4 regions of the Modestobacter marinus genome follow, and region 1 is predicted to be linked to each of the others. Evidence: predicted binding sites of a transcription regulator. Region 1 holds the regulator's gene; each other region holds the start of a gene.
The links. Region 1 encodes LexA, which represses DNA repair genes until DNA is damaged. Its sites were predicted from a motif close to TCGAACANNTGTTCGA; they were not measured.
Positions count from the first base shown of each region.

Region 2: a site for LexA is predicted at 2,394-2,409, ahead of ruvC (crossover junction endodeoxyribonuclease RuvC). Genes of this name have one in related genera too.
Region 3: a site for LexA is predicted at 2,222-2,237, ahead of FB380_RS13805 (HNH endonuclease signature motif containing protein). Genes of this name have one in related genera too.
Region 4: a site for LexA is predicted at 1,960-1,975, ahead of FB380_RS01270 (HNH endonuclease signature motif containing protein). Genes of this name have one in related genera too.

Region 1 covers NZ_JAAMPA010000001.1:2,742,749-2,747,737, reverse strand. Annotated here, with positions in the region: gene FB380_RS13025 (vitamin B12-dependent ribonucleotide reductase) at 1-367, opposite strand, end outside; gene nrdR (transcriptional regulator NrdR) at 499-1,125, opposite strand; gene FB380_RS25995 (LysM peptidoglycan-binding domain-containing protein) at 1,516-1,848, opposite strand; gene lexA (transcriptional repressor LexA) at 2,373-3,191, shown strand; gene FB380_RS13005 (hypothetical protein) at 3,282-4,361, opposite strand; gene FB380_RS13000 (phosphatase PAP2 family protein) at 4,333-4,989, opposite strand, start outside.
Region 2 covers NZ_JAAMPA010000002.1:832,399-837,387, forward strand. Annotated here, with positions in the region: gene ruvB (Holliday junction branch migration DNA helicase RuvB) at 50-1,177, opposite strand; gene ruvA (Holliday junction branch migration protein RuvA) at 1,174-1,809, opposite strand; gene ruvC (crossover junction endodeoxyribonuclease RuvC) at 1,806-2,387, opposite strand; gene FB380_RS19905 (YebC/PmpR family DNA-binding transcriptional regulator) at 2,585-3,337, opposite strand; gene pdxT (pyridoxal 5'-phosphate synthase glutaminase subunit PdxT) at 3,334-4,029, opposite strand; gene pdxS (pyridoxal 5'-phosphate synthase lyase subunit PdxS) at 4,026-4,955, opposite strand.
Region 3 covers NZ_JAAMPA010000001.1:2,919,185-2,924,173, reverse strand. Annotated here, with positions in the region: gene FB380_RS13810 (DUF3320 domain-containing protein) at 1-768, shown strand, start outside; gene FB380_RS13805 (HNH endonuclease signature motif containing protein) at 1,003-2,202, opposite strand; cyclic di-AMP (ydaO/yuaA leader) riboswitch at 2,861-3,013, shown strand; gene FB380_RS13800 (C40 family peptidase) at 3,030-3,566, shown strand; gene FB380_RS13795 (bifunctional metallophosphatase/5'-nucleotidase) at 3,691-4,989, opposite strand, start outside.
Region 4 covers NZ_JAAMPA010000001.1:261,608-266,596, forward strand. Annotated here, with positions in the region: gene ychF (redox-regulated ATPase YchF) at 1-253, opposite strand, end outside; gene FB380_RS01265 (cupin domain-containing protein) at 308-667, shown strand; gene FB380_RS01270 (HNH endonuclease signature motif containing protein) at 741-1,940, opposite strand; gene FB380_RS01275 (response regulator) at 2,221-2,898, opposite strand; gene FB380_RS25190 (sensor histidine kinase) at 2,895-4,139, opposite strand; gene FB380_RS01285 (ABC transporter permease) at 4,136-4,963, opposite strand; gene FB380_RS01290 (ABC transporter ATP-binding protein) at 4,960-4,989, opposite strand, start outside.

The sequences.
Region 1 (4,989 bases):
CGCTGGCGAAGTAGTCGTGCTCACGGCCGGCCGCGCCGTAGGTCAGGACGACCCGGTCGATGAGCTGCCGCAGGCTCGTCTCACGCTGGGAGCTGCCGACCGCACCCCGGAAGTACTTGGTGGTGACGATGTTGGTGGCGTTGATGCTCCACTCGGCCGGGAACTCGACCCCGCGCTGCTCGAAGTTGATCGAGCCGTCCCGCCAGTTGGTCATGACGACGTCGCGGCGCTCCCACACGACCTCGTCGTAGGGGTGCACACCGGCGGTGGTGAACACCCGCTTGACCTTCAGGCCCTTGCCGCGGCTGGGGGCCTTGGCGGTGCGGCGGTTCCGGCTGGTGCTGAGGCGGTCGGCTGTCTCGGTCATCGTGCGAGGGCTCCCTGGGTCGGACTGGTGCGGTGGTGCTGGCGGAGCGGCTGGGGAAGCCGGCGGGGTGCCGGAGCCGGGTCGTGCGGTCTCCTCGTCGAGACCTGTCTAGCGGAGGGGTCGGACAGTTCTCACGGGCCGCCGGCGCTGCCGCCGTCGACTGGTCGCGGCCGCTCGGCAGCTCGCCGGCGGGTGGTCGTGCCGGTCGCGGGGCTCTCCCGGTCGCCGTCGACCGGGCCCCGCTCGGCGGGCGGCGCCTCGGAGGGCGTCGCGTCCGAGGGCTTCGCGTCGGAGGGCTTCGCGGCGCTGCGGGCCGGTGCACCGCGGAGCTCGGCGATCTCCTTCTCGAAGTCGGCGACCGAGGAGAAGCTGCGGTAGACGCTGGCGAAACGCAGGTAGGCGACCTCGTCCAGGTCGCGCAACGGGCCGAGGATGGCCAGGCCGACCTCGTGGCTGGGGATCTCGGCGCAGCCGGTGGCCCGCACGGCGTCCTCCACCTGCTGGGCGAGCAGGGCCAGCTGGTGCTCGTCGACCGGCCGCCCCTGGCAGGCGCGCCGGACGCCGGCGACGACCTTGCCGCGGGTGAAGGGCTCGCTCACGCCGCTGCGCTTGACGACGGCGAGGACCGCCTCCTCCACGGTGGTGAAGCGGCGCCCACAGCCGGGGCAGGAGCGTCGACGGCGGGTGGTCGCCCCCTCGTCGGTCTCCCGGGAGTCGATGACCCGGCTGTCGGGGTTGTGGCAGAAGGGGCAGCGCATGTCGATCTCCTCCTCCCCGAGGTGTCGTGCGGGGCCTGCCCACGGCGTCGTAAGACCGTGACCGGGCTCCCCGCCGAAGGCCGTGCTGTGGACTGCGCCGGGGACATCCGGTGGATGCGCCGGGGAGAACGTGTGGAACGGCTGTGGATGGCTTACAGCCCTGTAACTACTAGATGTTGTGGTGGAACCGTACGACCACCCCTACAGGTGTGCAAGCCCTGACGAGCGTGTCGTCTTCCGCATCTGCCCCGAGGACCCCGCCCGCCCCATCCGCGGCCACCCACACCGGGCTCGCCGGCCCCGATCGGGCAGGTCAGGGCCGCGACGCGAGGGCACGCCCGACACTCTCGGCGCACCGCCCGACCGGAGGTACGCCCACCGGCGGACGGCTCACGGGAGCTCGAGCACCTGGCCGGGGACGAGGTCGACACCGGGGAGGTCGTTCACGTCGAGCAGGGCGTCCACCACCGCGCGCCGGTCCTCCTCGGGCGCGATCTCCCCCGCGATGGACCACAGCGTGTCCCCGTCCTGGACCACGATCGTCGTCGAGCCCGCCAGCTCGAGGCCACCCCCGGCCCCGCCGACCTCGACCGCGATCGTCGCCGCGGCGACGGAGAGCCCGAAGGCGATGGACAGGCCGGCGACGACCCGCCGCCCACGCCGGGTGAGACGCAGGGGCGGCTGCTCGTCGCGACCACGGGCGGCGACCCGACCGGACCGCACCGACAGCCCGGCACACCCACCGCCGCGCACACCGCGGCCGCCGGTCGGGGCGTCGAGGCCCGTACGCCCTCCACCCACCCGGCCGGGCCCCGGTCGGACGACCGCGGGGGCCGCCGGCCGAGGCGCCCGCCGCAGCGCGGCGCCGCGGCCCGGCGCCGCCGTCCTGGGCGGACGCGTCACCGTCCGCCCGGTCGGGAACGGGAGGACGACCGCCGCGACGGGAGACGCAGCGGTGAGCTCGGGCTGGGGACTGGCCATCGGAGTGCTCCAGGGGTCTCACGGTGCCGGACGGTCGAACAGGCGTTCGAATCGAACGCCTGCGCGATGTCTACCGCACACCTCCGACAGGAACACGCCGACACGGCGACTCCTTCGAACACGTGTTTGAACGAAGGGCCCGGAGGCGATACGGTTCCGAGGCGATCGAGGGCGGCGTCCGCGGTCCCGGCTCGCCGTGGTCACACGGCTGTCGGTGCGGCAGAGCGCCGGGAACTGCTGCCGAGGCAGCCGGACGAGGAGGACACATGGCGGTCGACGGCCCGAAGGCGCGCGGCGGCACGAGTCCCTCGCGGCGTGGCGCGTCCAGCACGACACCCGCCGACGACGCAGCGCCGACGGCGGCGGGCGCCGCGGTGCGCGAGTTCCCCGACCGGTCCGCCGACGGCGACGGTCTGACCCAGCGGCAGCGCCGGGTGCTCGAGGTCATCCGCGACTCCATCGAGCGCCGCGGCTACCCGCCCTCCGTCCGGGAGATCGGCGAGGCGGTCGGCCTCTCCTCGGCCTCGTCGGTGGCCCACCAGTTGTCGGTGCTGCAGCGCAAGGGGTGGTTGCGCCGTGACCCGAACCGGCCGCGTGCGCTCGACGTGCGACTGCCCGGTGACGCCACCGCGACGGGCACGAGCGAGCCCGCCGCCGAGGGGCCGGCCGGTCCGGGCGCGGCCGGTGCCGTCGACGACGCCACGACGCCTCGCCCCACGTACGTGCCCCTGGTCGGCCGGATCGCGGCCGGCGGTCCGGTGCTGGCCGAGCAGGCGGTCGAGGACGTCTTCCCGCTGCCCCGCGAGCTGGTCGGCGAGGGCACGCTGTTCATGCTGAAGGTGGCCGGTGACTCGATGGTCGACGCGGCGATCTGTGACGGTGACTGGGTCGTCGTCCGGCAGCAGCCGACCGCAGAGAACGGCGAGATCGTCGCCGCGATGATCGACGGCGAGGCGACGGTCAAGACGTACAAGCGGCGCGACGGGCACGTGTGGCTCCTGCCGCACAACGACGCCTACGAGCCCATCCCCGGCGACGACGCCACGGTCCTCGGCCGGGTCGTCACCGTGCTCCGCCGGGTCTGACCCGGGCGGGCGGCGCCGGGCCTCCGTTCAGGTCGGGCGCCGCCGACGCGTGCCGCCAGGTCCTCGGCCGGGTCGCCACCGCGCCCGCCCTCAGGCCGGGCGCCGCCGCAGCTTGCCGCCCAGCCACACGAGGACGGTGGCCACGGAGGCGGCGATGAGACCGGCGGTCAGCGGCTCCACCCCACCGGCGGTCGCCAGCGACCCGGCCGCGTCCTCGGTGGCCGCCGCCGGGTCCGCCGGGGCGGTGCCCGCCAGGTCACCGGTGGCGGGCACCTGGGTGACCACCGCGGGCAGCCCCTCGCCGGCGACCAGCAGGTCCCGGTCGTTGGCCGCGAAGGTGATGGCCTCCCCCTGGGGTGCCTCCGGCAGCGGCACCCGCACCGGCGACCCGGCCAGCGCTCCGGCGACGTCCGAGCCGCTCAGCGGCCAGACGTAGGCGTCGGTGTAGGTCCGCAGGGCGATGCGCGAGCCGTCCGTGGAGACCGCACCACCGGTGACCATCAACTGTCCGGCCCGGCCCACCGGACCGCCCGGCGTGCCGGTCAACGTGAAACCGAGCGTCGCCACCTGGCTCATCGGCACGGTGGCCCCGTCGGCGAGGGGCGCATCGGGGCGGTACACGGAGCTGGCGCCGAGCACCTCCTTGGTCACCAGGTACGGGGTGCCGTCGGGCGCGAGCAGGAGCGCCTCGGCGTCGTGCGCCCCGTCGGGGTAGGTCAGCCTGGTCAGCACCGTGGTCCCGTCCGGGCGGAGGCCGATCAGCGCCACCGTCTCCCGGCTCTGCGCGTTGTCGCCGATGTCGGCGACCCAGAGGGTGCCGTCGACGGCGAGGGCGAGGTCCTCCGGGTCGTAGGGGTCGACCTCCGCGGAGCGCACCTCGCCCACCGCGCAGGCTCCGTCGAGCAGCAGCACCTCGACGCGGTCGCCGCCGTCGTTCATCGCGAGCATCGTGTCCCCGGCGCCGGCCAGGCCGGAGAGCTCGGGGAGCCGCGGGTCGGTGACCTCGCACCGGGTGACCGGCTCGCCGTAGGGAGCGGCCCCGTCGTCGGCAGCCGCGGACCCGGCCGGCAGCAGCGCGAGCAGCAGGCCGGCGGGCGCACAGAGGGCGGCGCCCGCCGCCGTCCTGCGGCGGGTGGCGCCGCTACGCCTCGGATCGGCCGGCTCTGGCACCGACCCAGCGTGACAGCACGGCAGCGTCCAGTGCGTGAACCACGCCCAACAGCAGGAGCCCGACCGAGAGCCCGACCACCGCGTCGGTGACCCAGTGGAAGTCCAGCGCCACCATGGCCACTCCCGTCGCCACCGGCCCCAGCACGCTGAGCAGCCAGGCGGCCCGCTGCACGCCGGCGGGCAGACGGTACTCGACGGCCTGCCACCGGGCCACGCCCCACATCAGGACGGCGTTCGCCACGTGGCCCGAGGGGTAGCTGGCCCCGTCCTGGTGGAAGAACGACCCGGGGAAGGCCGGGGCCGTGCGGCCGGTGCCCCACTTGAAGGCGTAGACCACGGTGGTGAGCAGGGCCAACGCGACGACCACCCGGACCAGCGGCACGAGGGTCCGCTCCCGCACGGCCAGCCAGGTGACCAGGCCGGCCAGCACGACGAGGATCGTCACCCGCCCGCCCAGCTGGGTGACCACCCAGATCGGCCAGTAGGCCCACGAGTCCCGCAGCGCCCAGACGCTGGTCACCTCGGAGACCCGCAGGTCCATCCGCTCCAGCCACCCGCGGCCCAGCAGGTTGACGGTGACCCCGACGGTGACCAGGGCGGCGAGGAGCAGGACCCACCACGGCGGCCG
Region 2 (4,989 bases), on a different contig from region 1:
GGCGGGGGCGCCCCGGCCGCAGCCGGGTTGCGCGCCAGCGCGGAGGAGTCTAGGCGTCGAAGAGGGTCTGTGACGACGGCGCGTCCGACGGCGGGTCCGCTGTGCCCCCACCGAGCGAGACGCCACCGCGGGGCAGCGGGTGGCCCAGGTGCCGGAAGGCAGCCTCCGTCGCGACCCGGCCCCGGGGCGTGCGCGCGAGCAGCCCGGCGCGCACCAGGAAGGGCTCGCAGACCTCCTCGACGGTGTGCGGCTCCTCCCCCACGGCCACCGCGAGGGTGGCCACCCCCACCGGTCCGCCGCCGAACTTGGTCACCAGCGCGTCGAGCACCGACCGGTCCAGCCGGTCCAGGCCGAGGTCGTCGACGTCGTAGAGCGACAGGGCGGCCCGGGCCACCTCCAGGCTGACCCGACCGTCGGCCCGCACCTCGGCGAAGTCCCGCACCCGGCGCAGCAGCCGGTTGGCGATCCGCGGGGTGCCTCGGGAGCGCCCGGCGATCTCCAGCGACCCCTCCGGGGACAGCTCGACGCCGAGCAGGTCGGCGCTGCGGGCCAGCACCCGCTGCAGGTCGGCGACCTCGTAGAACTCCATCTGCCCGACGAAGCCGAACCGGTCGCGCAGCGGCCCGGTGAGCAGCCCGGCGCGGGTGGTGGCCCCGACCAGGGTGAAGGGGTGGATCTCCAGCGGGATGGCCGTGGCGCCGGGCCCCTTGCCGACGACGACGTCGACCCGGAAGTCCTCCATCGCCATGTACAGCAGTTCCTCGGCCGGACGGGCGATCCGGTGGATCTCGTCGATGAACAGCACGTCACCGGGGCCCAGGTTGGACAGCATCGCGGCCAGGTCACCCGAGCGCTCGATGGCGGGCCCGCTGGTGATCTTCACCGCGGTGCCCAGCTCGGAGCCGATGATCAGCGCGAGGCTGGTCTTGCCGAGCCCGGGCGGGCCGGACAGCAGCACGTGGTCCGGTGGCCGGCCACGGCGCTTGGCGCCCTCGAGCACGAGGTCCAGCTGGCGGGCGACCTTGGGCTGGCCGATGAAGTCGGCCAGCGAGTTCGGGCGCAGCGCCGACTCGACGACCCGCTCCTCCTCACCGGCCCGGGGGTCGACGGCGTCGTCGGGGAACCGCCCCGGCCCGGCGTCGGCGGCCGACAGCCCGCGGTCGAACGGGGAGCTCACGACCGGCCCAGGATCTGCAGCGCCTGCCGCAGCAGCACCGCGACCTGCACGCCACCGGCCAGCTGCTGCTCCTCGGCCACCGGCTCCAGGGCGGTGACCGCGGTGTCGGCCTCCCGGCTGGTCCAGCCCAGCCCGACCAGCGCCGCGCCGAGCTGGTCACGCCACGGGGCCACCGGGGTCACCGCGCCGAGACCCTGGGCCGGCGGGCCGTCCAGCGAGGTGTCCGAGGCCGTCGTGCCGAGCCGATCGCGCAGCTCCAGCACCAGCCGCTCGGCGCCCTTCTTCCCGATGCCGGGGACCTGCATCAGCGCCTTGAGGTCGCCCATCGACACCGCGCGGCGCACCTCGCGCGGCGGGTGGATGGCCAGCACCGCCTGGGCGAGCCGCGGGCCCACGCCGTTGGCGGTCTGCAGCAGTTCGAACAGCTGCCGCTCGTCGTCGTCGGCGAAGCCGTAGAGGGTGAGGGAGTCCTCGCGGACCACCAGGCTCGTCGACAGCCGGGCCTGCTCCCCCACCGCCAGCCGGGCGATCGTGCCGGGCGTGCACTGCACGGACAGGCCCACGCCACCGACCTCGACGACCGCGCCGTCGGGCGAGACCGCAGCCACCCGGCCGTTCACCGAGGCGATCATCGCGCCGACACCCCCGTCCAGCGCGGCAGGGTCGCCGGGCGGACCGGCGCACCGATGCCACCGGCCAGGGCCGCGACCCGCAGCCGCTGCTGCGCCGGGCCGCGCCACACGTGGCAGACGGCCAGCGCGAGTGCGTCGGCGGCGTCCGCGGGCTTGGGGGCGGTGGCGAGCCCGAGCACCCGGGTGACCATCAGGGTGACCTGGTCCTTGTCCGCGCGGCCGTTGCCGGAGATGGCGGCCTTGACCTCGCTGGGCGTGTGCCAGGCGACCGGCACGTCGGCCTGCGCCGCGGCCAGCGCAGCGACCCCGGCGGCCTGCGCGGTGCCCGTCGCCGTCCCCTTGTTGTTCTGGGTGAACACCCGCTCGATCGCCACGGCGGTCGGCCGGTGCGCACGGAGGAGTGCGGTCACCGCGGTGTGCACCTCCAGCAGACGCAGTTCCAGGTCCAGGTCGGGCGAGGTGCGCACGACGCCGACCCCCAGCGCCTCCGGCCGCGCCCCGGGGCGCCCCTCGACCACGCCCCACCCACACCGGGTGAGCCCCGGGTCGATGCCGAGCACCCGCATGAGGACCTCCACCAGCCGACGAACACGTGTTCGAACCACGCTAACCGCCGAACCCGGGGACGTCGCCCTCCGACACGCCCCGCGACGTCACCGACCGGCCCCGCTGCAGGGGCCCGCGCTGAGCCTGCGAAGCGTGGGGGGCAGCCGGTGGAAGGACCCCCTCGCCCCCCAGCACTCGCGAGCTCGCACCGGGACCCTGCGAGGGGGCCTCAAGCGTCGATGGTCTCCATGACCTCGTCGGAGACGTCGTAGTTCGCGTACACGTTCTGCACGTCGTCCAGGTCCTCGAGGGCGTCGATGAGCCGGAAGACCTTGCCGGCCCCGTCGGCGTCCAGCTCGACCTGCACGCTGGGCAGGAAGCCCATGTCCGCCGAGTCGTAGTCGATGCCGGCGTCCTGCAGGGCGGTGCGCACGGCGACCAGGTCGGTGGGCTCGCAGATCACTTCGAGGGTGTCACCCAGGTCGCGGACCTCCTCCGCGCCGGCGTCCAGCACGGCCATCAGCACGTCGTCCTCGGTGGTGCCCGTCGCGGGGACCACCACGACGCCCTTGCGGGAGAACAGGTAGGAGACCGACCCCGGGTCGGCCATGTTCCCGCCGTTGCGGGTCATCGCCGTGCGCACCTCCATCGCCGACCGGTTCTTGTTGTCGGTGAGGCACTCGATGAGCACGGCGACGCCGCCGGCGGCGTAGCCCTCGTAGGTGATGCTCTGGTAGTCGACCCCGCCGGCCTCCAGGCCGCCGCCGCGCTTGACCGCACGGTCGATGTTGTCGTTGGGCACCGAGCTCTTCTTCGCCTTCTGGACGGCGTCGTAGAGCGTCGGGTTGCCCGACAGGTCAGCGCCGCCGGTGCGCGCTGCGACCTCGATGTTCTTGATCAGCTTGGCGAAGAGCTTGCCGCGCTTGGCATCGATGCCAGCCTTCTTGTGCTTGGTCGTCGCCCACTTGGAATGCCCGCTCACGACGTTCTCCCTCCACTGCCCGCGTCCGCTCCGGCGCCGGCACTGCTCGCATGGTCTCGTGCCCTCATCGCCGTCGCCTCCCGCACCAGCTCCACGAACAGCGCGTGCACCCGGCTGTCGCCGGTGAGCTCGGGGTGGAAGCTGGTGGCCACCAGCCGGCCCTGACGGACGGCGACGATCTTACCGTCGGCCGGTCCGCCCTCCACCCGGCCGAGCACCTCGACGTCCGGGCCCGCCTGCTCGACCCACGGCGCCCGGATGAACACCGCGTGCACCGGCGCACCGGGGACGCCGGCCAGCCGCACGTCGGTCTCGAACGAGTCGACCTGCCGGCCGAAGGCGTTGCGGCGCACCGTCACGTCCAGGCCGCCGATGGTGACCTGGTCGGGCGGGGCGTCGAGCACCGTGTCGGCCAGCATGATCATCCCAGCGCACGACCCGTAGGCGGGCAGCCCGGCCCGGACGGCGTCCCGGAGCGGCTGCAGCATGCCGAAGCGCGAGGCGAGCTTGGCCATCGTGGTGGACTCCCCGCCGGGTACGACCAGCCCGTCGACCTCGGCCAGCTCGGCGGGCCGCCGCACCGGCCGGGCCTCGGCACCGGCTGCCCGCAGCGCGGCCAGGTGCTCGCGCACGTCACCCTGCAGCGCGAGCACCCCCACCACCGGGGACGTTCCTACCTGCGCGTCGCTCACCAACCGCGGGTGGCGTAGCGCTCGCTCTCCGGGAGCGTGGAGACGTTGATGCCCACCATCGGCTCACCGAGACCGCGGGAGACCTTGGCGATCACGGCCGGGTCGTCGAAGAAGGTGGTGGCCTGCACGATCGCGGCGGCGCGCTGGGCCGGGTCACCGGACTTGAAGATGCCCGAGCCGACGAACACGCCCTGGGCGCCCAGCTGCATCATCATCGCCGCGTCCGCCGGGGTGGCGATGCCGCCGGCGGTGAACAGGACGACGGGCAGCTCGCCGGTGCGGGCGACCTCGGCCACCAGGTCGTACGGGGCCCGCAGCTCCTTCGCGGCGACGAACAGCTCGGTCTCGTCCAGCGTCGTCAGCCGCTTGATGCCGGCCCGGATGGACCGCATGTGCCGGGTGGCCTCGACCACGTTGCCGGTGCCGGCCTCGCCCTTGGACCGGATCATCGCCGCGCCCTCGGAGATCCGGCGCAGCGCCTCGCCCAGGTCGGTGGCGCCGCAGACGAAGGGCACGGTGAACGCGCTCTTGACGATGTGGTGGGCCTCGTCGGCCGGGGTCAGCACCTCGGACTCGTCGACGTAGTCGACACCGAGGGCCTGCAGCACCTGGGCCTCGACGAAGTGACCGATCCGGGCCTTGGCCATCACCGGGATGGAGACCGCGCCGATGATGCCCTCGATCATGTCCGGGTCGCTCATCCGGGCGATGCCGCCCTCGACGCGGATGTCGGCGGGCACCCGCTCCAGGGCCATCACCGCGACCGCGCCGGCGTCCTCGGCGATCTTCGCCTGCTCGGGGGTGACGACGTCCATGATGACGCCGCCCTTCAGCTGCTCGGCCATGCCGCGCTTGACGCGCTCGGTGCCGGTGCCGGTGGGCGCGTCGGTGGGCCGGTCGGTGGGCTCGGTGTGGTTCAGGGACACGCTGCTGCCTCGCAGGTCGTCGGGCCGGGGACCG
Region 3 (4,989 bases), 180 kb from region 1:
CCGCAGGAGGAGATCGACCCCTTCGACCCGGACGCGCCGGACGTGGAGGACGAGGTGTCGACGGCGGAGCCGGTGCGCTGCGCGGCGCACCCGGTGGTGACGCCGGCGTTGCTGGCCGGTGAGGTGCCGTTCCGGCCGTGGACGCCGAAGCCGGTGGGCGAGCCGCAGATGCTGCGGCAGCTGGCGAACCCGGAGGCGGCCCGGCTGGTGCGGCGGGTGCTGGCGGCGGGGATCCGGGCGGAGGGTCCGATCCACCGGGAGCGGCTGGCCCGGCGGACGGCGGCGGCGTTCGGGGTGCCGCGGGTGAACGCGGCGCGGATGGAGTCGATCCTGGCGCTGCTGCCCGAGCCGGGTGCGGAGTTCCTGTGGCCGCCGACCACGGACCGGACTCCCCTGGACCCGGCCACGTGGACGACGTTCCGGCGGCAGGCGACGAGCACCGACCGGGCGCTGGAGCACGTCCCGCCGGAGGAGATCGGCAACGCGATGGTGGCGCTGTGCCGGTCGGTGGCCGGGATGACCCGCGACGACCTGTTCCAGCAGACGCTCGCCGTCTTCGGCCACCGCCGGCGGCACCCGGTGTTGATGCCGCCGCTGGAGCTGGCGCTCGCCCAGGCGGTGCGGGCCGGCCGGATCGCCCGGCAGAGCGCCGGCCAGTGGCTGACCGCGGTGGCCGACGGCGATGCGGACCTGCTCGCGGTCGCCACTCCTCCCGTCCCCCCGAGCGCCGTGGTGCAGGAGGCTCTGGAGCAGCCCGCCGCCGGGTGACCTGCCCAAGCGCGGACGCCTTCTCTGGCACTGCTCCGCCCCCACCAGGGCTGCTCCGGCGCGCTCGTCCCCGAGCTGCGCCGGGCCGACGTCCCGCAGCTGCTCCCGCCCGCTCTCCCCCGGTCCCTGCTCCAGCTCTCGTCCCGGTCGGCGCAACAGCTGCCCAGCCCCGCGCAGCCCGCTGGACCCTCCGTCGGTCGGACGGCGGGCCAGCGGCATGCCACACCCACAGCCCTACAGCGGTGGGCCGATGAGGATCTCGGTGTCGTCGGGACGCCAGGTCCGCCACCGGCCGTCGGGATCTCGTTCGACCCGGAACCCGTGGTGGACCTTGGTGTGGTGCCGTTCGCACAACAGGGCCGAGTTGCTCAACGACGTCTCACCGCCGTGCAGCCAGTGGATCAGGTGGTGCACATCGCACCAGTGGGTCGGTGCACCACAGCCGGCGAACACGCAGCTCTTGTCCCGGCGTTCCACGGCCCTGCGCAGCCCCGGGGTGACCACCCGGTGGTCCCGGCCCAGGTCCAGCGGGATGCCGTCGGGACCCATCACGATCCGGGAGATGCTCCCGTCACACGCCAGGTAGCGGGCGCGGGCGGCGGAGATCGTCGCCCCGAACCCCAGCTCCGCCGCCCCGGCGCCGGTGGCCGGGTCGACCAGGTCCTCGATGTCGATGCCGACCACGACGTGCGGCTTGACGGTGCGCAGCGTGGGCAGGCTCCCCGCGGCGAGCTGGTTGTCCGCCAACTGCACCAGCGCGTCGGCGTTCTGCTGCGCCCGGGTCCGCTCATCACCCTGCGGGCGGTTGGCCTGCACGATCGACTCGATCGCGGCCTTGACCTTCTCCCCGCCGGTCGCGTCCAGGTCGAACCGGCCGGTGATCGAACCATCGGCGTGCGTGGCGATCGTGAGCCGCCGCTCCTCGGTGGGGTCTGGCTCCGGCCCGTCGGGGTCCAAGGCGTCCTCGAAGGCCTGCACCGCGGCGACCAGCGACTGGTGCGGTGAGCCCATCGCCACCTGAGTCCACACCTCATCGAACGCCGCCAGGTCGATGCCCTGCTCCCCGGCGCGGGCGGCCTCGACCGGGCCGACCTTCTTGGCCACCACGTCGACCTGCTCGGGGGTCACCTGACCCTCGGCGAACCCGGCCGCCAGCGTCGGGAAGTGCTCCAGGGCCCGCCCGGATCGCAGGATCCGCGAGGCCTCGGCCGGCGCGAGCCGTGCGTGCCCGATCAGCCAGGACCGCATGGACTTCAGCCCGTCGTGCTCGGCGGCCTGCGTGGCGTCCGCACACCGCACGGTGCGGGTCAACTCCGCCGACGCGCGGTTCACCACCTGCACCAACATGGCCGTCCGGTCCAGCACCTGGCCGTCGGTCAGGGCGTGCAGGTCATCGGCGCCTAGGGCATCCAGCGCGGAGATCAACTCGCTCACCGAACACCTCCCGACCCGTTCGAACGTGTGTACGAATCTTATCGCCTCTGAGGGGTCCGCACAACGCGAATCCGCAGGTCAGGCGCCCGTCCACAGATGTTGGGATGTTCTTGACTCCCTCGGGTGGACGTGACTGAAGCAGGTCGAGACGGCCAACGACAGACGCCCAACGACCACACGCGATGTACCGACACCCTCACCGGCGCCGGGTTGGGCGGAAGGGCCCAGCCAGGCCGGAGCGAGCCGTCGACAGGCGGCTCGGCTGCCATGCGGGACATGGCAACGCGCGCTCCACGCTCCGAGTGGACGTGGTGAAAGCCAGCCAGCGACGAACACCTGCCGCAGCCGCCGGCGAGGCGCCACCAGCCGCGGCCGGTGGTAGCGCGGCGGACACGCACCGTGCGCACCCGCCGCACCGCCGGAATTCGGTGCACCGGCGGGAATCAGCCGATCACGGTGATCGAGCTCCTACCCCGCTCCGACGTTGCCCGACGTCACGTCGGCGAGTCGCCGATCCCGGCCGGGCGTGTTGCAGCTCCACGGGGTGTCGGAACTCCGACGCGCAGCACTTTGTGACAGTTCCATGACGCCCCTACCGTCAACCGCGCCCGCCGGCCCCTGAGTCGCCACACACGGTGACACCGGCGAGCACCGCCGAACCGGGCAACCGCCGCAACGTCGCCGCGGACACCCGGACCGGGGACCCACCGCAGTTCTGGGGTGAAGCGCGACGGCACGCGAGTGCCGGAGCGCCGGGCGAGTTCCCCGCCCGAACCCGTCAGCTAACTCGGTAGGCGGTTGAGGAGAACAAGGAGAACCCGTCGTCCATGACGACCACTCGCACGTCCCCTGCCCGCCGTCCCTCCCGTTCCGGTCGCCGGGCACTGGTCGCGCTGTTCGCCAGCGCGGGCGTCGCCCTCACCCCGATGGCCGCCCAGGCCTCGGTCGGCGGCGGCGGAGCGCCCATCGCAGCACCCGCCCCGGCACCGGTGGCCCCGGTCGCCGCTCCCAACGCCGCCGCCCAGATCGTCGTCGACACGGCGCTCGCCCAGCAGGGCAAGCCCTACGTCTGGGCCGGGGCCGGCCCGAACGTCTACGACTGCTCGGGGCTGACGCAGTACTCCTTCGCGGCGGCCGGCATCGCGCTGCCGCACTCCTCCCGCATGCAGTCGACGATGGGCGTGCCCGTGGCCCGCGCCGACCTGCAGCCCGGTGACCTGGTCTTCTTCTACGACCCGGTGGGCCACGTCGGCATCTACATCGGCAACGGCCTGATGGTGCACGCGCCGACCGCAGGGGACGTCGTCCGCACCATCGCCGTCGACTCCATGTGGGGCTACAACTCCGCGCGTCGTCTGGTCTGACCCGCTCGCGACGTCCGCCCCGCGCCGGTCCGCGGGAGCGGGGCGGACGTCGTCCGGCACGCCGGGAACACGAGAACGCCCCGCCCCCCATCCGGGGAGCGGGGCGTTCGTCGGTCGAGGAGGGTCAGCCGAGCAGCGGCTCGCCGTCGCGGACGAGCTGCCAGTTCTCCACGTAGAAGTCGGCCGGGTCGATGACGCCGCGCTCCTGCGCCCACTCGATGAGCAGCTGGCGGATCTCCAGCTGCTCGTTGTAGACCACCGGCGCCGTGGAGATGTGCGGGAACCCGCCACCGCCGGAGCGCCGGTAGTTGTTCACCGCGACGACGAACCGGGCGTCGTCGGCCACCGGCTCACCGTCGATCTCCAGCCGGGTGACCCGCTCGCCGACCTGCCGGGAGACGTCCAGGTCGTAGTCGACGCCGGAGAGCACGTCGTAGTTGTAGTCCGGCGTCCCGTCGGCGTTGGTGATCGTCTCGGGGTCGACGTCGCCGGTGGCCGGCACCTGGGTGAAGTAGCTCGCCGACTCCTCCAGGTAGTCGCGCACCTGGGCGCCGGTGAGCTCGACCGCCTCGAGGGTGTTGTCGAAGACGTAGAGCCCGGCGATGTCCCGGATGGTGACCTCGCCCTGCGGGAAGACCGCCTCCCGGCTGAACGGGGCGGCGATCGACAGCACCGGCAGGTCAGCCCGGTCGGTGCCCTCGAGCGCGGCGTCCACGGTCTCGGTCTGCACCTGCTGGATGAAGTCGAGGATCGGCGTGTCCTCGTACCGGCTGGTCAGCGTGGTCAGCTCCTCGGTGGAGGTGGCCACGACCTGGTTGACGTAGTCGACCGTCGCCTGGTGCGCCTCGTCGGTGACGGCGAGGACCTCGGGGTCCTCCGGGTAGTCCTTGGTGCGCAGCGCGGTGGCCGTGGCATTGGTGACGTCCCACTGGCCGCGGGTCTTGGTCAGCTCGAAGTCGACCTGGCTGACCGTGCCGCCCCAGCGGTAGGGCTGGGTGAGCAGCACCTCCTCGCCGGTGACCTCGTTGACCACGATCTGGGACGGGGCGTCGCGGTGCGTGTGGCCGACGACCATGGCGTCGATGCCGGGCACCGTCCGGGCGATGACGTCGGAGGGGTTCTCCGTGCCCACGGCCGGGTCGTCGTAGGACGACGTCCCGCCGACCCCGGCGTGCGCGAGGACGACGACGACGTCGGCCTGCTCCGCGACGACCGGCACCCACTGCTGCGCCGTCTCGACCATGTCGCGGAACTCGACCTGGCCCTCGACGTTGTTGCGGTCCCAGATCGCGGAGCCGGGCGTGGTCAGGCCGATGATGCCGACGGTGACCGGCTTCGCGCCGCGCACCTTCATCTCCTGCAGCGTGTACGGCGGCAGGTACGGCTCACCGGTGGCGACGTCGATGACGTTGGCACCGAGCAC
Region 4 (4,989 bases), 2.5 Mb from region 1:
CCTGCCCCTCGCTGGCGCCGCGCACGATGCCGGCGATGTCCACGAAGGACACGGTGGCCGGGATGATCTTCTGCGAGCCGAAGACCTCGGCGAGCTTCGCCAGCCGCGGGTCGGGCACGCCCACCACGCCGACGTTCGGCTCGATCGTCGCGAACGGGTAGTTCGCGGCGAGCACGTCGTTCTTGGTCAGGGCGTTGAAGAGGGTCGACTTGCCGACGTTGGGCAGGCCGACGATCCCGATGGTGAGACTCACGGGGAACCAGCTTACGGGCGTTGACGCGCTCCCCCGGTGGACGAGGATGGCCAGATGCCCGAACCCGTGGATCTCGCCGCCGTCCTGGCCACCGTCGACCAGCCGTGGTCGCCCCGCACCGTCGCCGTGCTGAACGACTACGACCTGCGTGTGGTGCACACGCGCGGGGAGTTCACCCGGCACAGCCACCCGGAGACCGACGAGGTCTTCCTCGTCCTCTCCGGCTCGCTCACGATCCGGATGGACGACGGCGACGTCACCCTGGGCCCCGGTCAGCTCTACGTCGTGCCGAAGGGCACCCCGCACCAGCCGTACAGCCCCGACGGCGCCCAGGTGCTGCTGGTCGAGCCGAGCGCGACGGTGAACACCGGCGACACCCCCAGCGAGCTGACCGCCGAACGCAGGGTCGTCTGACCGTAAGGACGTCTCAGCGCTGCGTCGCCTGAGCCCAGGGTGGCCCGAGCCCCGGGCCGCATCAGCGCGGGGACTACAGCGGTGGGCCGATGAGGATCTCGGTGTCGTCGGGGCGCCAGGTCCGCCATCGTCCGTCGGGATCTCGTTCGACCCGGAAGCCGTGGTGGACCTTGGTGTGGTGGCGTTCGCACAACAACGCCGAGTTGCTCAGCGCCGTGTCCCCGCCGTGAGCCCAGTGGATGAGGTGGTGCACGTCGCACCACCACGTCGGTGCACCACAGCCGGCGAACACGCAGGACTTGTCCCGGCGTTCGACGGCCTTGCGCAGCCCCGGGGTGACCACCCGGTGGTCCCGGCCGAGATCGAGCGGAGTTCCGTCGGGGCCCATCACGATCCGGGAGATGCTGCCGTCACAGGCCAGATATCGGGCGCGGGCGGCGGAGATCGTCGCCCCGAACCCCAGCTCCCCCGCACGGGCGCCGGTGGCCGGGTCGACCAGGTCCTCGATGTCGATGCCGACGACAACGTGCGGCTTCACCGTCCGCAGGGTCGGCAGGTTCCCTGCGGCGAGCTGGTTGTCCGCCAACTGCACCAGCGCGTCGGCGTTCTGCTGCGCCCGGGTCCGCTCATCACCCTGCGGGCGGTCGGCCTGCACGATCGACTCGATCGCTGCCTTGACCTTCTCGCCCCCGGTCACGTCCAGGTCGAAGCGGCCGGTCACCGAACCGTCGGCGTGCGTGGCGATCGTCAGCCGCCGCCCCTCCGTCGGGTCCGGCTCCGGCCCGTCGGGGTTCAAGGCGTCCTCGAAGGCCTGCACCGCATCCACCAGCGACTGGTGCGGTGAGGCCATCGCCACCTGAGTCCACACCTCATCGAACGCACCGAGGTCGATGCCCTGCTCCCCGGCGCGGGCGACCTCGACCGGGCCGACCGCCCTGGCCACCACGTCGACCTGCTCGGCGGTCACCGAGCCCTCGGCAAACCCAGCCGCAAGAGCCGGGAAGTACTCCAGGCCCCGACCCGACCGCAGGATCCGCGACGCCTCGGCCGGCGCGAGCCGCGCGTGCCCGATCAGCCAGGACCGCATCGACTTCAGCCCGTCGCGCTCCGCGGCCTGCACGATGTCGGCCTGACGCACCGTGCGGGTCAACTCCGCCGCAACACGATTGCCCAGCTGCACGAGCAACGCCGTCCGCTCCAGCACGGCAGCGTCGGACAGGAGATGCAGGTCATCGGTGGCCAGGGCGTCCAGCGCAGAGATCAACTCGCTCACCGAACACCTCCCGACCCGTTCGAACGTGTGTACGAATCTTATCGCCTCAGAGGGGGCCGCACAACGTGAATCCCCAGGTCAGGCGCCCGTCCACAGATGCGCACGGGCCCTTGACAGGCCGCCGCGGCCCCGGCCAGCCGGCCGAGCCAGGGCCCGCCCGCAACGCCGGTCAGCCGGCCGAGCCAGAGCCCGATCCGCAGCGCCGGCCAACCAGCCGAACCAGCGCCCAACCCGCAACGCCGGCCAACCGGCCGAACCAGAACCCGACCCGCAGCGCCGATCAGCCGGCCGAGCCGGGGCCGGCCAGCAGGCCGCGCTCCACGGCGACCAGGACCGCGCGGGTGCGGTCGTCGACGCCGAGCTTGGCGAACACCCGGAGCAGGTGGGTCTTCACCGTCGCCTCGCCGATGAACAGCTCCCGGCCGATCTCGGCGTTGGTCAGCCCGCGTGCCACCCCGGACAGCACCTGCAGCTCCCGGGCGGTCGGGGCCTCGACCGCCGGCGCGCGCATCCGGGACACCAGCTTGGCGGCGACCGGCGGGGCCAGCACCGTCTCCCCCCGGGCCGCCGCCCGCACCGCGTCGGCCAGCTGCGGCAGCGGGGTGTCCTTGAGCAGGTAGCCGGTCGCGCCGGCCTCGACCGCGCGGACGATGTCGGCGTCGGTGTCGTAGGTGGTCAGCACCAGCACCCGCACGCCCGGGTGCGTGGCGGTGATCCGGCCGGTGGCCGTCACGCCGTCCATCCGGGGCATCCGCAGGTCCATCAGGACGACGTCCGGGGAGTGCTCGGCGACCGCCGCGAGCGCCGCCAGCCCGTCGCCGGCCTCCGCCACGACCGCCAGGTCCGGCTGGGCGGTCAGCCAGCCGACGAGCCCACCGCGGACGACGGGGTGGTCGTCCACCACCACGATCGTCGTCACGTCCCGCTCCGTCCCGCGCTCGCCGGTGCCCGCGGTCATCGCCCTGGCACCCGCACCGTCACCCGGGTGCCCGCACCCGGCGACGAGACGACCTCGACCCCGCCGCCCACCTGCTCGGCCCGGTCCCGCAGCCCGGCCAGGCCCACCCCGTCGGCCGCCGCCGGGTCGAAGCCCACCCCGTCGTCCTCGACGTGCACCGACACCTGCGCCGACTCCCCCGCGCCCACCCGGCTGACCCGCAGCAGCACCGCGCTGGCCGCCGCGTGCCGGCGGACGTTGGCCAGCGCCTCCTGCGCCCCGCGCAACAGCACGATCTCCTCCGCGCGGGTCAGCCCGGCGTCGTCCTCCAGCGCCGCGGTGTCCAGCCGGGTCGCCAGGCCGGTCTCCCGGCCGAACCGCTCGGTGAGCCGTTGCAGCGCGTCGACCAGCGTCGCGGAGTCCAGCGCCACCGGGGCGAGGGCGGCGACCATCGCGCGGGCCTCGGCCAGGTTCTCCCGGGCGACCTCCTCGATCAGGGCCACCCGCTCCCCCGCCGCGCCCGGGTCGCCGGGCAGCTGCCCCGCGGCGGTCTGGGCCAGGACGACGATGCTCGTGTACCCCTGCGCGAGGGTGTCGTGCACCTCGCGGGCCCAGCGCTCCCGCTCCGCCGCGACGCCCTGCTCCCGGTGGGCCTCGGCGAGCTCGGCGCGGGTCGCCTCCAGCTCCCGGATCAGCAGGGCCCGCTCGCGGCTCTGCTCCAGCACGCGGGTGACCCACAGGCCCATCGTCACGCTGAACGCCGCCCCGACCAGGGTCTGCCCCGGCCCGGACGCCGGCTCGGTGCCCTCCGACCAGTGCACCAGCGGCCCCAGGGTGGCCGCGACCGTCAGCGCACCGGTCCAGCACAGCCCCACGACCGCGGACTCCGCGAGGAACCAGACCTGCGGGAAGCCGAGGAAGAGCAGGAACAGCAGCTCGGGGAACTCCCAGGCGAGCACCCCCACCACCCCGACGAGCACCGGCAGGTAGGCCGTGGCCCGGCGCTGGTCGCGGCTGGCGAGCGCGGGCGCGCCGAGCGTCGCGTAGGCCAGCACCAGCACGGCCAGAGCGGTGAGCAGCACCGCGCGGGAGCCGACGTCGCTCAGCAGCGTGTCGAGCACCGCCAGCGCGACGAACAGCCCGAAGGCCAGGTGCAGCACCAGCACGGTGATCCGCCACCCCCGCTCGGACAGCGGCGGTCCGCCGTCGTCCCCACCGGGTGCGGGGACGACGGCGGACCGGAGCCGGGACCCGACGGTCATCCCTCGCCCCGGCGCCAGCGGAACGTGCGCACGCACACCATGACGCCGATGATCACCCACGCGACCAGCACCAGGGCGGTCCGGCCGTGCTCCCACCCGCCGGCGACCTCGAACGCGGCCGCCTGGTCGGGGAGGAAGGCCGAGCGCATCCCCTGGGTCAGCCACTTCAGCGGGAACACCGCCGCGACCTGCTGCATCCAGCCGGGCAGCTCCGAGAAGGCGAAGAACACCCCGGAGAAGAACTGCAGCACGATCGCGAACGCCGAGACCGTCGTGGTCACCGAGGCTGCGCTTCCCGGCAGCGCGGAGACCGCGATGCCCAGCACCGTCCCGGACAGCGCCCCCAGCGCCGCGACCCAGCCGAACGTCAGCCAGTGCCCCAGGTCCACCGGCAGCGGCACGTCGTAGCCGAAGCGGGCGACCGGCAGCAGCAGTGCCAGCTGCGCCACGGTGGTCACCAGCACCTGCCCGGCCTTGCCGGCGAAGTACGCCGCGGGCGGGGTGCCCAGCAGCTGCAGCCGCTCCAGCTGGCCGGCCTCGCGTTCGGCGGCGATCGCCGTGCCGACCGCCTGGAAGCTGGTCAGCATGATGCCGGTGGCCGCGATCCCGGCCAGGAAGTACTGCGGGAACGGCACCCCGCCGGGCAGCACGTCACCGCCGAGCACCGAGCCGAAGACGACCATCATCACGACCGGGTAGGCGAAGGAGAACACCACCTGCTGGCGTTCCCGGGCGAACAGCCGGAGCTCCAGCCCGACCCGGGCCAGCGCGATGCGGGCGGTCGACGGCGGGGCCGGTCGGGCGGTGGTCGTCAGGACGGTCATCGGGGCTCTCCTCCAGCGGTGGTGAC